DNA from 2 places in the Pseudonocardia sp. D17 genome. Region 2 is predicted to be linked to the other one. Evidence: riboswitches for the same ligand, from Rfam matches in the RefSeq annotation. Region 2 holds a riboswitch; the other holds the start of a gene.
What was found. A riboswitch is a leader RNA that binds a small molecule or an ion and turns the genes downstream of it on or off. The one in region 2 is predicted to bind cobalamin.
Positions count from the first base shown of each region.

Region 1: another riboswitch for cobalamin. It lies ahead of PSD17_RS03835 (hypothetical protein); the one in region 2 lies ahead of cobN (cobaltochelatase subunit CobN).

Region 1 is NZ_BPRG01000027.1:22,166-29,582, forward strand. It holds gene PSD17_RS03820 (cobyrinate a,c-diamide synthase) at 1-295, shown strand, start outside; gene PSD17_RS03825 (cobalamin biosynthesis protein) at 295-684, shown strand; gene cobA (uroporphyrinogen-III C-methyltransferase) at 991-2,202, shown strand; partial or broken gene PSD17_RS35290 (histidine phosphatase family protein) at 2,207-2,671, shown strand; cobalamin riboswitch at 2,782-2,957, shown strand; gene PSD17_RS03835 (hypothetical protein) at 2,992-3,468, shown strand; gene cobT (nicotinate-nucleotide--dimethylbenzimidazole phosphoribosyltransferase) at 3,465-5,210, shown strand; gene PSD17_RS03845 (DNA polymerase IV) at 5,315-6,640, opposite strand; gene PSD17_RS03850 (DsbA family protein) at 6,722-7,279, opposite strand; gene nhaA (Na+/H+ antiporter NhaA) at 7,292-7,417, shown strand, end outside.
Region 2 is NZ_BPRG01000080.1:116,287-123,703, reverse strand. It holds gene hydA (dihydropyrimidinase) at 1-874, shown strand, start outside; gene PSD17_RS14960 (maleylacetate reductase) at 984-2,042, shown strand; gene cobN (cobaltochelatase subunit CobN) at 2,074-5,679, opposite strand; cobalamin riboswitch at 5,715-5,881, opposite strand; gene PSD17_RS14950 (precorrin-3B synthase) at 5,995-7,212, shown strand; gene PSD17_RS14945 (precorrin-8X methylmutase) at 7,209-7,417, shown strand, end outside.

The DNA of each region.
Region 1 (7,417 bases), on a different contig from region 2:
GTGTGGGGTGCTGGCCGGGTCGGCGTCGATGACCGGGCGGCTGACCCTGGGTTACCGGGCCGCGGTCGCGCTGTCGGCGACGCCGTGGCGTCGGGCCGGGGCCCGGGTCGCCGGGCACGAGTTCCACCACTGCGCGGTCACCCCGCGCGCCGGGGCGACACCCGCCTGGGCCTGGCGCGGTGGCGAGCCGGAAGGGTTCGTCGCCGGCGGGGTGCAGGCCTCGTTCCTGCACACCCACCCCGCCGGCGACCCCGACGCCGTCGCCGCGTTCGTCGCCGCGGCTGCCGCACGCTGATGCTGGTCGTGGGGCTCGGGGCGTCCCGTGGCGTCACGGCTGCGGCCGTCGCGCAGCTGCTCGCGCGGGTGCTCCCCGGGGTCGGTGGGGTCGTCGCCTACGCGAGCATCGACCGCCGTGCCGACGAGCCCGGCCTGCTCGCCGCGATCGCCCCCGCGACGCTGCGGACCTTTCCCGCGGCGGCGCTCGACGCGGTCGCGGTGCCGCACCCGGGCGACCGCGCCCGGGAGGCGACCGGTGCGGGCAGCGTCGCCGAGGCCGCGGCTCTGCTCGCCGCCGCCGAGCTGGCCGGACCGGGCGACGAGGTGGCACTGCGGGTCGCCAAGACCGTGGGACAGCGGTGCACCGCGGCCGTCGCCGAGGTCCTGCCCGGCCCCGCCGCGGACTGACCCTCGTGGTTGCACGAACGGCACTTTCCCGCAACTGGACGGCGGCACAGGGCCGTTCGTGCGATCGGCGAGGGCGGCCGCCGCGCCCGATCGCCCCCCGCCCGGCGCGCGCCGCGGCCCCGGCTGGGCACCCGGGTCCCCGGTGTGACGCCGAGCGGAGGCGGCCGGAGGTGGGCCCACCGGCGGTTATGCTCGGCCGTCCACCGAACGGCGGCGGAGCACCCCGACGACGGGACGCCGCCCGCGTCGCGTGTCGCCGCGGCGCTCCCCGGTGGCCACCATCGACGGCACGGCGGAGGGTCTCGCGTGGGTGAGGAGCACTACCTGGTCGGCCTCGACCTCGCCGGGCGGCGGGTCGTGGTGGTCGGGGGCGGGCAGGTCGCACAGCGGAGGCTGCCGCGGCTGATCGCCTCGGGCGCGGCGATCGAGGTGGTGTCCCCGCAGGTCACCCCGGCGGTCGAGGGCATGGTGTCGGCCGGTGAGATCAGCTGGACCGAACGCGGCTACGCCGACGGCGACCTCGACGGCGCCTGGTACGCCGTCGCCTGCACCGACGACCCGGCCGTCAACCGGGCCGTGGGGTCCGAGGCGCAGCGGCGGCGGGTCTTCTGCGTCCGCGCCGACGACGGCAGCGCCGGTACGGCCGTCACGCCCGCCACCGGCGATCACGACGGCCTCACCGTCGGCGTGCTGGCGGGCGGACGGCACCGGCGGTCGGCGGCCGTGCGCACGGCGCTGGTCGAGGCGTTGCAGGCCGGTGTCGTCGACGACGCGGCCGGGCCCGTCCTGCCCGGCGTCGCCCTCGTCGGCGGCGGCCCCGGCGATCCCGAGCTGATCACCGTCCGCGGCCGCCGGTTGCTGGCGCGCGCGGACGTCGTCGTCGCCGACCGGCTCGGGCCGCGCGACCTGCTCGACGACCTGGCTCCACACGTCGAGGTCGTCGACGCCTCCAAGATTCCGTACGGCCGCGCGATGGCCCAGCAGAAGATCAACGAGCTGCTGGTCGAGCACGCGAAGGCGGGCCGGTTCGTGGTGCGGCTCAAGGGCGGCGACCCGTTCGTCTACGGCCGCGGCTACGAGGAGGTCCAGGCCTGCACGGCCGCGGGCGTCCCCGTCACGGTCGTCCCCGGCATCACCAGCGCGTTCGCCGCGCCCGCCGTCGCGGGGGTGCCGGTCAGCCACCGCGGGGTCGCGCACGAGATCGTCGTGGTGTCCGGGCACGTCGCCCCGGACGACCCGCGCAGCCTCACCGACTGGGCGGCGTTGGGCCGGATGCGCGGCACCGTCGTGCTGATGATGGCCGTCGAGCGGATCGCCCTGTTCGCCGACGCGCTCGTCACGCACGGCAGGCCCGCCGACACCCCGGTCGCCGTGATCCAGGACGGCACGACGCGCATCCAACGGTCGCTGCGCACCACGCTGCGCGACGTCGCCGCCGACATCCGCGAGCAGGAGATCAGCCCGCCCGCGATCGTCGTCGTCGGGCCGGTCGCGGGGCTCTCGCCCGACGGCTCCTGAGCCGGTGGTCGGCACGCTCCTGCACCTGGTCCGGCACGGCGAGAGCACCTGGAACGTGGCGGGGCTGCTGCAGGGCTGCACGTCGCACGTCCCGCTGACCCCGCGCGGGCGGGAGCAGGCCCGGGCCGTGTCCGCGCTGCTCGCCGGCCGTCGCGTCGGCGCCGTCGTGTCCAGCGACCAGCGCCGCGCCCTCGACACCGCAGCGGTCGTCGCCGCCCCGCACGGCCTGCCGGTCGTGGCGACGCCGGGCCTGCGCGAGCAGTGCCACGGCGCCTGGGAGGGGAGCGCGGTGCGCGCCGTCGACCCCGACCGCCCGCCGCCCGGCGGCGAGAGCACCCGCGCACTGCGCGAGCGGGTCGCCGGCGCCCTGGCGGCGGTACTGGCGTCGGCTCGCGCCGGCGGACACGCCGAGATCGTCGTCGTGTCCCACGGCGAGACGCTGCGCGCCGCGATCGCGCTGCTCACCGGCACCGCCGCGGGGCCGGTCCCGCCCAACGGCTCCGTGACGACGCTCGTCGCGGGCGACGCCGCGGGGTGGCGGACGCCGCCGCCGCTTGACCCTGGTCGCCGCGCTGTGGTGCAGTCGTCACCGACGGCAGTGGAGGAAGTCCGGTGCGAATCCGGCGCGGTCCCGCCACTGTCACCGGGGAGCGCGTCCCCACGCGTGGCCACTGTCCCGACGCCGGGGTGGGAAGGCCGGGCGACGTCGCGGGCGATCCGGGAGCCAGGAGACTTCCTGCCGTCGTCGACACCCCGACTTCCAGGGCGAGGACCCTCGAGGAGGCGACCATGACCGGCGACGGTCGAAGCCCGGCCGACCCTGCGCGCGACCGGACGAACCCGCACACACCCCTGCGCCGGCTCCGGTGCCCGCGCACGACGCAGGGCGACGGGGCACCTGCCCGGCTGCTCGTGCTGACGTGCGGCCCGACCGGGGCCGGTGCCCCGCCCGACGAGCCCCCGCCCGCCGCGGCCTCCGAGCTCATCGACCGGCTCGACGGCGCCGACGTCGTCTTCACGACCGCCGCCGCTGAGCCGACCGTCCTGTTCTACGCCGAGGCCTGGCGTGTCGAACGGCTCGGTACCGACCTCGCGCCGCTGGCCGCGGGACTGACCACGGGCACGGTCGTCCTGGTGACCGGGGACTGCGCCGCGGACGCGGCACTGGTCGACTCCCTGCCCGCCCGGTTGCCGGGGGTGCTCGTCGAACGCTGCGGCCCCGCACTCGTGCCGCCGCGCAGCCGTCCGCTGGGCCGGGGCGCGTGAGCCCCGGACCGTCGGCGCTCGACCCCGACGGCTTCCACCGCCTCGCCCGTGCCCGCCGCGACGTGCGCACCGGCTTCCTGCCCGACCGCGACGTCGACGACGCGACCCTGCGCCGCGTGCTGGCCTCGGCGCACACCGCGCCCAGCGTGGGGCACTCGCAGCCGTGGGACTTCGTCGTGCTGCGCGACCGCGCGGTCCGCGCGCGCGTCCGCGACCTCGTCCACCGCCACCGCGACGCCTACGCCGCGTCGCTGCCCAGGGCCCGGGCGGCGGCGTTCGCGTCGCTGCGGGTCGAGGCGATCCTCGAGACGCCGGTCAACGTCGTCGTCACGTGTGATCCCACCCGCGGCGGCCGGCACACGCTCGGCCGCTACGCCCAGCCCCGGATGGGCCCGTACTCGGCGGTCTCGGCCGTGCAGAACCTGTGGCTCGCCGCCCGCGCCGAGGGCCTGGGTGTGGGGTGGGTGAGCTTCTTCGACGGCACGGGCGAGCACGAGCTGGCCGGGCTGCTCGGGCTGCCCGCGCACGTCGAGGTGGTCGCCTATCTGTGCGTCGGGCACGTCGACGGGTTCGCCGACGCCCCCGAGCTGGAGACCGCGGGCTGGTCACGACGACGTCCGCTCGGCTGGGCGGTGCACCACGAGACCTGGGGCCGCCGCGGGCTGCCCGGGGAGGAACCCATGGACCTCATCAACGAGACCGTCGACGCGATCGTGCCGGCGTCAGCGCAGGCCCGGACCGCGGCGCGCGACCACCTCGACCGGATGACCAAGCCGCGCGGCTCGCTCGGCCGGGTCGAGGACGTGGCCGTCACGCTGTCCGGGATCGCCGGCGTGTGCCCGCCGCCGCTGCCCGAGCCTGCCGTCGTCGCGGTCTTCGCCGCCGACCACGGCGTGCACGCCCAGGGTGTGAGCCCGTGGCCGCAGGAGGTCACGGCCCAGATGGTCGGCAACTTCCTCGCCGGCGGGGCCGTGGTGAACGCGTTCGCCCGCCAGCTCGGTGCGGAGGTGTGCGTCGTCGACGTCGGGGTCGCCGCCGACCTCGACCCGGTCCCGGGGCTGGTGCCGCGCAAGGTCGCGGCCGGGTCCGCCGACATGACCGCCGGTCCGGCGCTGACCCGCGAGCAGGCCCGCGCGGCGGTGGAGGCGGGTATCGAGACCGCTCGTGACCTCGTCGCGGCCGGGAACCGCTGCCTGCTCACCGGCGACATGGGCATCGCGAACACGACGGCCGCCGCGGCGCTGATCTGTACCTTCACCGGCGCCGACCCGGCTGTCGCGACGGGCCGCGGCACCGGGGTCGACGACGACACCCTGGCCCGCAAGACCGGCGTCGTGCGCGCGGCGCTGGAGCGCCACCGCCCCGACCCGGCCGATCCGCTCGGCGTCCTGGCCGCGTTCGGCGGGCTCGAGCACGCCGGGCTCGCGGGGCTCGTCCTCGGCGCCGCCGCGCTGCGGGTTCCCGTGCTGCTCGACGGCGTCTCCGGCGGGGCCGCCGCCCTCGTCGCGGCCGCCTTCGCGCCCGCGGCGGTCGACTACTGCCTCGCCGGGCACCGTTCCGTCGAGCCCGGGCACACCATCGCGCTCGACCACCTGGGGCTCGTCCCGCTGCTGGACATGGGCATGCGGCTGGGGGAAGGGACCGGCGCGCTGCTCGCCCTCCCCGTCGCGCAGAGCGCCGTCCGCGCCCTGCACGACGTCGCGACGTTCGACTCCGCCGGGGTCGTCGACAAGGACGCGTGACGGGGCGCGGCCGCACGCCTGACCGGCCGCCCTGACCGGCCGCCGACGGCCCGGCCCGCCGGCGGGTCGTGAGCGGCGATGGTCGCCATGGCGACCATCGCCGCTCACAGGCGCCAGGACTCCAGTGGATCGGCCCGGGTCAGGTCGGGGTCGTCGGCGGCCAGGGTGCGGGCCGGTCCCGGGCCCGTGGCCCGGGTCTCGAACCGGACGGTCACCCGCCCGTGCCCGGCCCCCTGCACCCAGCCGTGCCCGTGGGCGGGATGGGCGACGTCGTCGCCCGCCCGCCACGGCGCCTCCGGCGCGGGGGCGCGGTGCGGCGTCTCCGGCGCGCCCGGGACGGGTTCCGCTGCCGGATCGGCCGGGCCCGCCGCGACCGCGGTCCAGCCGTCGGCCGAGGCCACCGCCTCGAACAGGGCGGGCGGCGGGCTCTCGTCGAGGCCCGAGAGCGACACCCCGATCAGCCGGATCCCGCCCTCGCCGACGGCCGTGCGCGCCAGCCGCTGCGCCACCGCGGTGAGCGTGCCCAGGTCGGTGCTCGCGACGGCCGTCGTCTCCGAGCGGCTCGACGTCGCGAAGTCGGCGGTGCGCGCCTTGACCGTGACCGTCCGCGCCGCCCGGCCCGAGGCCAGCAGGCGCCGGTGCGCGGCCTCCGCCATCCGCGCGACGGCGGCGTGCACGTCGGACATCGTCGTCAGGTCGGTGTCGAACGTCGTCTCCGCGCTGACCTGCTTCGCCGCACCACGCGGCGCGACCGGCCGGTCGTCGATCCCGCGGGCGAGCCGGTGCAGCTCGGTGCCGACCGCGCTGCCGAGCACGCCGGCGACCTCGCGGCCGTCCATGGCGGCGAGCTGGCCGATCGTCGTCACACCGAGGCGGCGCAGCGCGGCCTCGGAGACCGGGCCGACGCCCCACAGGGCGCGCACCGGCAACGGATCGAGCACGGAGCGCTCGTCGTCGGGGGCGACGACGCGCAACCCGTCGGGTTTGGCGAGCTCGGAGGCGATCTTGGCCAGCTGCTTCCCGGACCCCGCTCCGACCGATGCCGGCAGCCCCGACCGCGCGCGCACCTCTGCCCGCAGTGCCGCGCCGAAGGCGGTGACCTCCGCGGCCGTGGCCCCGGCCAGCGACGGCGGCTCCAGGAACGCCTCGTCGAGCGAGACGGGCTCCAGGACGGGCGCGGCCTCGCCCAGCACCTCCATGACGACGGCGCTCACCGCCTTGTAGAGCGGGAACCGCGGCGGGAGCACCGTGGCGTGCGGGCAGGCACGGCGGGCCTGCGACATCGGCATCGCCGAGCGCGCGCCGAACACCCGTGCCTGGTAGCTCGCCCCGGCGACGACGCCGCGCGGCCCCGCGCCCCCGACCAGCACCGGCCGGTCGGCCAGCGTCGGGCGGGTGAGCTGCTCGACCGAGGCGTAGAACGCGTCCATGTCCAGGTGCAGCACCCAGCGCCGTCCCGGACCCGTCACCCCTCCATTCTCACCCCGCGCACGGACGGTCCCGGGCGTGCCTCAGCTGTCGGCGGGGACCGGGTCGCGCTGCAGCGCCTCGAGGAAGCCGCGGACCGAGACCGGTCCGCCGTGCAGCACGCCGTTGACGAAGAACGACGGCGTCCCGCGGACCCCGCTGCGAACGCCGGAGTTGAAGTCGGACTCCACCCGGTCCTCGACGAACCGCGTGTTCGGCCACAGCACCTTCTCCGGCGGGATGCCGATCTCCTCGGCGTAGCGGCGCAGGTCGGGCTGGGTGAGGTGCGGCTCGTCGCCCGCGTAGAGCTTCGCGTGCATCGCCCAGAACTGGCCCTTGACCGCGGCGCCCTCGGCGGCGGTGGCGGCGGCGAGGGAGAAGGGGTGCAGTTCGTAGAGCGGGAAGTGCCGGAACGCGAACACGAGCTGGTCGCCCAGCCGGTGGATGACCTCCTCGACGACGGGGTAGGCCGCCCGGCAGTACGGGCACTCGAAGTCGCCGTACTCCACGAGCGAGTACGGCGCACTCAGGACGCCCCGCAGATGGTCGTACGACCCGATCGGCGGGTCGAGCCGAAATGTGCTGATGGTCGCCCTCCTCACCGCGGTCCACCCGTGGCCGGGCAGGATTCCGGGGTGGCCGTCACGACATTAGCCGAGCGCGGGGACCTCAGCCGCGCCGCGCGCCAGTTCCTGCGCACGGAGTCGGGATCGGCGGTGATGCTGCTCTCGGCCGCGCTG
Region 2 (7,417 bases):
CTACCTGACCGACACGCTGGCCGCCGTGCCCGCAACGGTCGAACCCATCCTCAGCACGTTCAAGCGCAGCCGCCCAGAGGTCGCCGAGGAGCTGGCCATCGAGCGCATCGCCGTCTACGCGCGCACGGTCGGCTGTCCGGTGTACTTCGTGCACCTGTCCTCGCGCGGCGCCGTGGAGGCGGTGCGGCGCGGGCGGGCGGCCGGCGGCCAGATCTTCACCGAGGTGCGCCCTGCGTACCTGTTCCTCGACGAGTCCCGCTACGACCAGCCCGACGGCCAGCGCTACGTCTGCGTGCCCCCGCTGCGCACCGCCGACGACCAGGCCGCGCTGTGGGACGCCATCGCCGCCGGCGAGATCGAGACCTCGGCCAGCGACCACACCACCTACTCCAGCGCGCAGAAGCTCGGGGCGTACGAGTCGTTCGTCGACATCCCGCCGGGGTTCGCCAGCGTCCAGACCGGTCTCGGCCTGCTCTACGGCCGCGGGGTCGCCGCCGGACGGATGACGCTCGAGCAGTTCGTCGCGATCACCTCGGCCAACGCGGCGAAGCTGTTCGGGCTGTGGCCGCGCAAGGGCCGCATCGCGCCCGGCGCGGATGCCGACCTCGTGCTCATCGACCCCGACCGCACGACCACGCTCGCCGACGAGCCGTTGCAGTCGGCGTCGGACTACGACCCGTTCGTCGGCATCGAGGTGCGGGGCTGGCCGTCGGTGACCGTGTCGCGCGGCGACGTCGTCTACCGCGACGGGACGATCACCAGCACACCCGGACGGGGCCGGTGGCTGCACCGGCGGCTCGGCGATCCCGGGACCGACCCGGCGATCCCGAGCTTCTCCCCCCGGACGGGCGACCCGGGGCCGGCCGTGTCCTGACCCGACGGGCGCCGGGCCGCCGGGTAGGGCCACAGCCGGTCGGGCACGCGTTCGACGACCGGCGCCTGTCGGCGCTCGCGCAGCCGGCTTCTGCGACGATCGCCGGACCATGACCGCACCCGTCCGTTCCTTCGACCACGAGTTCGCGCCGACCCGGATCGTGTTCGGGCCCGGCAGGCTCGCCGAGGTCGGCGAGGAACTCGCCCGGCTCGACACGTCCCGCGCGATGGTGATCATGAGCGGGCACGCGCCCGGCGGGGACACCGTGACGGCCGCGCTCGGCGACCGCGCCGCGCTGACCTGGCACGAGATCGCCCAGCACGTGCCCGTCGACATCGCGGAACGCGCCACGGCCGCGGCGCGTGACGCCGGTGTCGACGTGATCGTGAGCCTCGGTGGCGGCTCGGCGACCGGGCTGGCGAAGGCCGTGGCGCTGGAGCTGGAGGTCCCGATCGTCGCCGTCCCGACGACCTACGCCGGCTCCGAGCTGACCCCGGTGTACGGGACGACCGGCGGGCAGCGCAAGCGCACGGGATCCGACGAGCGGGTCCGGCCTCGCGTGGTGCTGTACGACCCCGAGCTGACGGTCGGCCTCCCGGCCGCGGTGACGGGTCCGAGCACGTTCAACGCGATGGCGCACTGCTTCGCCGCGCTCTGGGCGCCGGCCGGGAACCCGCTGATCGCGGCGCTCGCCGCCGACGCCGTCCGCATCCTCACGACGTCGCTGCCCGTCGTCATGCGAAACCCCGCGGACCTCGACGCCCGCGCCGGCCTGCAGTACGGCGCCTTCCTCGCGGGGACGGCGCTGGGCGCGACCGGGACAGGTCTGCAGCACCGGATCTCGCACGCCCTCGGTGGGCGGCTGGGCCTGGTGCACGCCGACACGCACTCCGTCGTGCTGCCCTACGTCGTCGCGTTGAACGCGCCGGCGGTGCCCGACATGGTGTCGCGCGTGCGCCCCTACCTGGGCGACGATCCCGGCCGTGCCCTGTGGGAGCTGGCCGCGCGGATCGGGCTCCCCCACGACCTGGCGACGCTCGGTGCCACCGACGAGGCCCTCGACGGCGTCGCCGCCGACGTCGCGGACACCCCGAACCCGGTGCCGGCGTCCCGCGACACGATCCGGGCGCTGCTCGACCGCGCGTACCGGGGTTGCGAGTGGCGATAGTCGCCGTGGCGAGCATCGCCACTCACCGGCTCTACTCCTCCAGGTCGCCTTCGCTCTCCAGGTAGGCGGTGCGCAGAGCGGCGAGGGTGTCGGGGTCCGGGGACGCCCACATGCCGCGTTCCACCGCCTCCAGGAGACGTTCGGCCATGCCGTGCAACGCCCACGGGTTCGACTCCGACAGGAACGCCCGGTTCTCGGGGTCGAGGACGTACTCGGCCGTGAGCCGGTCGTACATCCAGTCGTCGACGACACCGGTGGTGGCGTCGTAGCCGAAGAGGTAGTCGACGGTCGCGGCCATCTCGAAGGCGCCCTTGTAGCCGTGGCGGCGCATCGCGGCGATCCAGCGCGGGTTGACCACACGCGCCCGGAACACCCGCGCCGTCTCCTCCGACAGCGTGCGGGTGCGAACGGACTCGGGCCGGGTCGAGTCGCCGACGTAGGCCTCGGGCGCGCTGCCGGTGAGCGCGCGGACCGTCGCGACCATGCCGCCGTGGTACTGGTAGTAGTCGTCGGAGTCGGCGATGTCGTGCTCGCGGGTGTCGGTGTTCTTGGCCGCCACCGCGATCCGCCGGTACGCGTGCTCCATGTCCTCGCGCGCGGGGACGCCGTCGAGGCCGCGGCCGTAGGCGTAGCCGCCCCACGTCGTGTAGACCTCGGCGAGGTCGGCGTCGCCGCGCCAGTCCCGGGACTCGACGAGCTGCAGCAGCCCCGCCCCGTACGTGCCCGGCTTGGAGCCGAAGACGCGGGTACGGGCGCGCCGCTCGTCGCCGTGCCGGTCGGTGTCGGCGGCGACGTGGGCGCGGACGAAGTTCTGCTCGGCGGGTTCGTCGAGGCCCGCGACGAGGGCGACGGCGTCGTCGAGCAGGGCCAGGACGTGCGGGAACGCGTCGCGGAAGAACCCGGAGATGCGGACGGTGACGTCGATGCGGGGGCGGCCGAGCTCGTCGAGCGGGATCGGTTCGAGGTGCGTGACGCGTCGCGACATCTCGTCCCACACCGGGCGCACGCCGAGCAGGGCGAACACCTCGGCGACGTCGTCGCCGGAGGTGCGCATCGCCGACGTGCCCCACACCGACAGCCCGACCGAGCGCGGCCAGTCGCCGTGGTCGCGGCGGTAGCGCTCGACGAGCGACTCGGCCATCGCCTGCCCGGTCTCCCACGCCAGCCGCGACGGGACGGCCTTGGGGTCGACGGAGTAGAAGTTGCGACCGGTCGGGAGCACGTTGACCAGGCCGCGCAGCGGCGAGCCCGACGGCCCGGCCGGGACGAACCCGCCGGCCAGGGCGTGCAGCACGCGGTCGATCTCGTGGGCGGTGCCGGCGAGCCGGGGCACGACCTCGGTGGCGGCGAAGCGGAGCACTGGTTCAGCGGCCGTGGCGTCGTGAGCCCGAGCGATCTCGGTGACCGCAGCCGGGTCCCAGCCCGCCGCCTCCATGTCGGCGACCAGCGCGTGGGCCAGCTCCTCGATCTCGTCGGTGCGCGCCTTGGTCTCCGAGCCGTCCTCGACCAGGCCCAGCGCCTCGCGGAGCCCGGGGACGGTGTGCTCGCCGCCCCACATCTGCCGGGCGCGCAGCATGGCCAGCACCAGGTCGACCCGCTGTGCACCCGTCGGGGCCGTGCCGAGGACGTGCAGGCCGTCGCGGATCTGGACGTCCTTGATCTCGCACAACCAGCCGTCGACGTGCAGGAGCATGTCGTCGAAGTGGTCTTCCTCAGGGCGCTCGGACAGCCCGAGGTCGTGGTCGAGCTTGGCGGCCTGCATGAGCGTCCAGATCTGCTGGCGGATCGCGGGCAGCTTCGCCGGGTCGAGCGCTGCGATGTTGGCGTGCTCGTCGAGCAACTGCTCGAGCCGGGCGATGTCGCCGTAGCTCTCGGCGCGCGCCATCGGCGGGATGAGGTGGTCGACCAGCGTGGCGTGGGCGCGGCGCTTGGCCTGCGTGCCCTCGCCCGGGTCGTTGACAAGGAACGGGTAGACCAGCGGCAGGTCGCCCAGCGCGGCGTCGGTCCCGCAGGCCGCGGACATGCCCAACGTCTTGCCCGGCAACCACTCCAGGTTCCCGTGCTTGCCGACGTGCACGATCGCGTCGGCACCGAAGCCGTCCTCCTCGCGCGGGGCGGCGAGCCAGCGGTAGGCGCCCAGGTAGTGGTGCGAGGGCGGCAGGTCGGGATCGTGGTAGATCGCGACCGGGTTCTCCCCGAACCCGCGCGGCGGCTGCACCATCAGCACGACGTTGCCCGACCGCAACGCGGCGACGACGATCTCGCCGTCCGGGTCGGCGGACCGGTCGACGTAGTGCTCGCCCGGCGCAGGCCCCCAGTGCTTCTCGACGCCGTCGGTCAGCTCGTCCGGCAGCCGCTCGAACCAGGAGCGGTAGCGGTCCGCGGAGATGCGGACCGGGTTGCCGGCCAGCTGCTCCTCCGTGAGCCAGTCGGGGTCCTGCCCGCCGGCCTCGATGAGCGCATGGATCAGGGCGTCTCCGTCGCCGTCGGCCACGCCGGGGAGGTCACCGACGTCGTAGCCGGCCTCGGCCATGGCGCGCAGCAGCGCGACCGTCGACGCCGGGGTGTCGAGGCCGACGGCGTTGCCGATGCGGGCGTGCTTGGTCGGGTACGCCGACAGCATCACGACGATCCGCTTGTCCGCGTTGGGGATCCGTCGCAGCCGGGCGTGCCGCACGGCGATCCCGGCGACGCGCGCCGCGCGCTCCGGGTCGGGCACGTAGACCGAGAGGCCGTCCGCGTCGACCTCCTTGAACGAGAACGGCACCGTGATCAGCCGGCCGTCGAACTCGGGGACCGCGACCTGGGTGGCGACGTCGAGCGGGGTCATCCCGTCGTCGGACCCGGCCCACGACGCCCGGTCACCGGTCAGGCACAGGCCCTGCAGGATCGGGACGTCGAGCGCGGCGAGCTCGGCCACGTCCCACGCCTCGTCGTCGCCACCGGCCTGCGCGGACGCGGGTCTGGTCCCGCCGGCGGCGAGGACCGTGACGACCATGGCGTCGGCGGCGCGCAGCGTCGTCAGCAGCTCGGGCGGGGCCTGGCGCAGCGACGCGCAGTAGACCGGCAGCGGCCGCCCGCCCGCGTCCTCGATCGCGGTGCACAGGGCCTCGACGTAGCCGGTGTTCCCGGCGAGCTGCTGGGCGCGGTAGTAGAGGACGGCGACGGTCGGGCCGTCGCCCTCGGGGGCGGGCCGGTCGAGCACGCCCCAGGCCGGGAGCTCCGCCGGCGGCGCGAAGCCCTCGCCGGTGAGCAGCACGGTGTCGGACAGGAACGCGGCCAGCTCGGCCAGGTTGTCGGTGCCACCCTGTGCGAGGTAGGCGTGGGCCTGCGCCGCGACGCCCGCGGGCACCGTCGACAGCTCCATCATCTCCGCGTCGGGCGCCATCTCACCGCCCAGCGCGACGACGGGCAGCCCCGAGGCCAGGACCGCGTCGAGGCCGTCCTCCCAGTACCGGCGCCCGCCCAGGATCCGCACGACGACGACGGCGACGCCGTCGAGCAGCGCGGGCAGGTCGTCGAGCAGCACGCGCGCGGGGTTCGCGAGCCGGTAGGGCGCCCCGCTGGCGCGGGCGGAGAGCAGGTCGGTGTCCGACGTCGAGAGGAGCAGGATCCCGGGACGGGAGTGGGGGCGCATGGCCGGTGGCCTTCCTCGGGATCCTCGTCCCGGGTGGGGGTGTCGGCGGGCAGGTGAGTGTCCTGGCTCCCGGATCGGCGCTCGCCCCGGCCTTCCGGGCTCGCGCCCGTGGCCGACTGCGTGGGGTCCGCTCCCCGGTGACAGTGGCGGGACCGCGCCGGACTCGCACCGGCTTCCTCGCTCCCGCCCGCCATGAAGTTGTCCGTTCGTGCCGCCTCACTGTCCGCAACGTCGCACTCGCGCGTCAAGCCGGGCGGCCCGGGAGTGACGATCGGCTCCCGCCACGCCCGCAATGCGGTGTTTACAGTGACGGCCGTGCCCCCGTCCGCCGCCCCCCCGCCGCGCGTGCGCGCCGACGCCTGTCCCGGCGTCCTCGCCCCGCACGACGCGGCCGACGGCGCGCTCGCCCGGATCCGGCTGCCGGGCGGGGTGCTCACCGCGGCCGCGGCGCGCGCCGTCGCCGACTGCGCGGCGCACCACGGCGACGGCGCGGCGCACCTGACCTCGCGCGGGAACCTGCAGCTGCGCGCCCTGCGGCGCGACGACCCCGACGCCCTGTCCGTGCTGGTCGGCGCGGGTCTGGTGCCGTCGCGGACGCACGAGCGGGTGCGCAACGTCCTGGCCTCGCCGCTGTCGGGCATCGCGGGCGGGCTCGCCGACGTCCGTGGCCTCGCGGCGCGGCTGGACGCCGCGATCTGTGCCGCCCCCGCACTCGCCGGCCTGTCCGGGCGGTTCCTGTTCGCTCTCGACGACGGCCGTGGTGACGTCGCCGCCGAGTCCCCCGATCTGTGCTGGCGGGCCCGGACGTCGACGACCGGGGTGCTGCTCGTCGCCGGCACGCCGGTCGGGGCCGTCGCGCTCGCCGACGCCGTGGACGTACTGGTCAGCGCGGCGGAGTCGTTCCTCGCGCTCAGCAGTGCGCAGTGGCGCGCCGCCGAGGTGCCCGACGCCCCCGCCCGGCTCGCCGCCGCCCTCGGGCTTCCCGACCGCGCGCTTCCCGCTCGCGCGCTTCCCGGTCGCCCGCTTCCCGCTCGCCCGATTCCCGACGCGAACGAACGGCACAGTGACGCCACTGAGTTGCGCGACGGTGCCGCTCGTTCGCCGGAGGTCGGCGAGGTGCTGCGCGACGACGGTGCGCGGGCGCTGGTCGTCGCGCCGGTGCTCGGCGAGCTCTCCGCCGACGACCTCAGGCTGCTCGCCCGGCTGTCGCCGCAGGTGCTGGTCACACCGTGGCGGACGATCGTGCTGCCCACCGCCGAGGGTGCCGACCTCCTGGCCGCAGCCGGGTTCGCCGTCGAGGCCGGCTCCCCCGCCACGCTGGTCAGCGCGTGCGCGGGCGCGCCGGGGTGTGCGAAGTCGCTGGCCGACGTCCGCGGCGACGCCCGGACGTTGATCGCCTCCGCCTCGGCCACGGGTCGAACCCATGTCGTCGGCTGCGAGCGCCGCTGCGGCGCCCCGCACGGGACCCACGTCGAACTCGTCGCGCAGGCCGACGGCAGCTACGCCCACGGCATCTCCGGAAGGACCGCATGACCAGCACCTACATCCGCGACGGCGCCGAGATCTACCGGCAGTCGTTCGCGACGATCCGCGCCGAGGCCGACCTCTCCCGGCTGCCGGCCGACGTCGCACCGGTCGCGGTGCGCATGATCCACGCGTGCGGGCAGGTCGATCTCGTCGACGACATCGCGGCGTCCCAGGGCGTCGTCGCCGCTGCTCGCGCCGCGTTGCGCGCCGG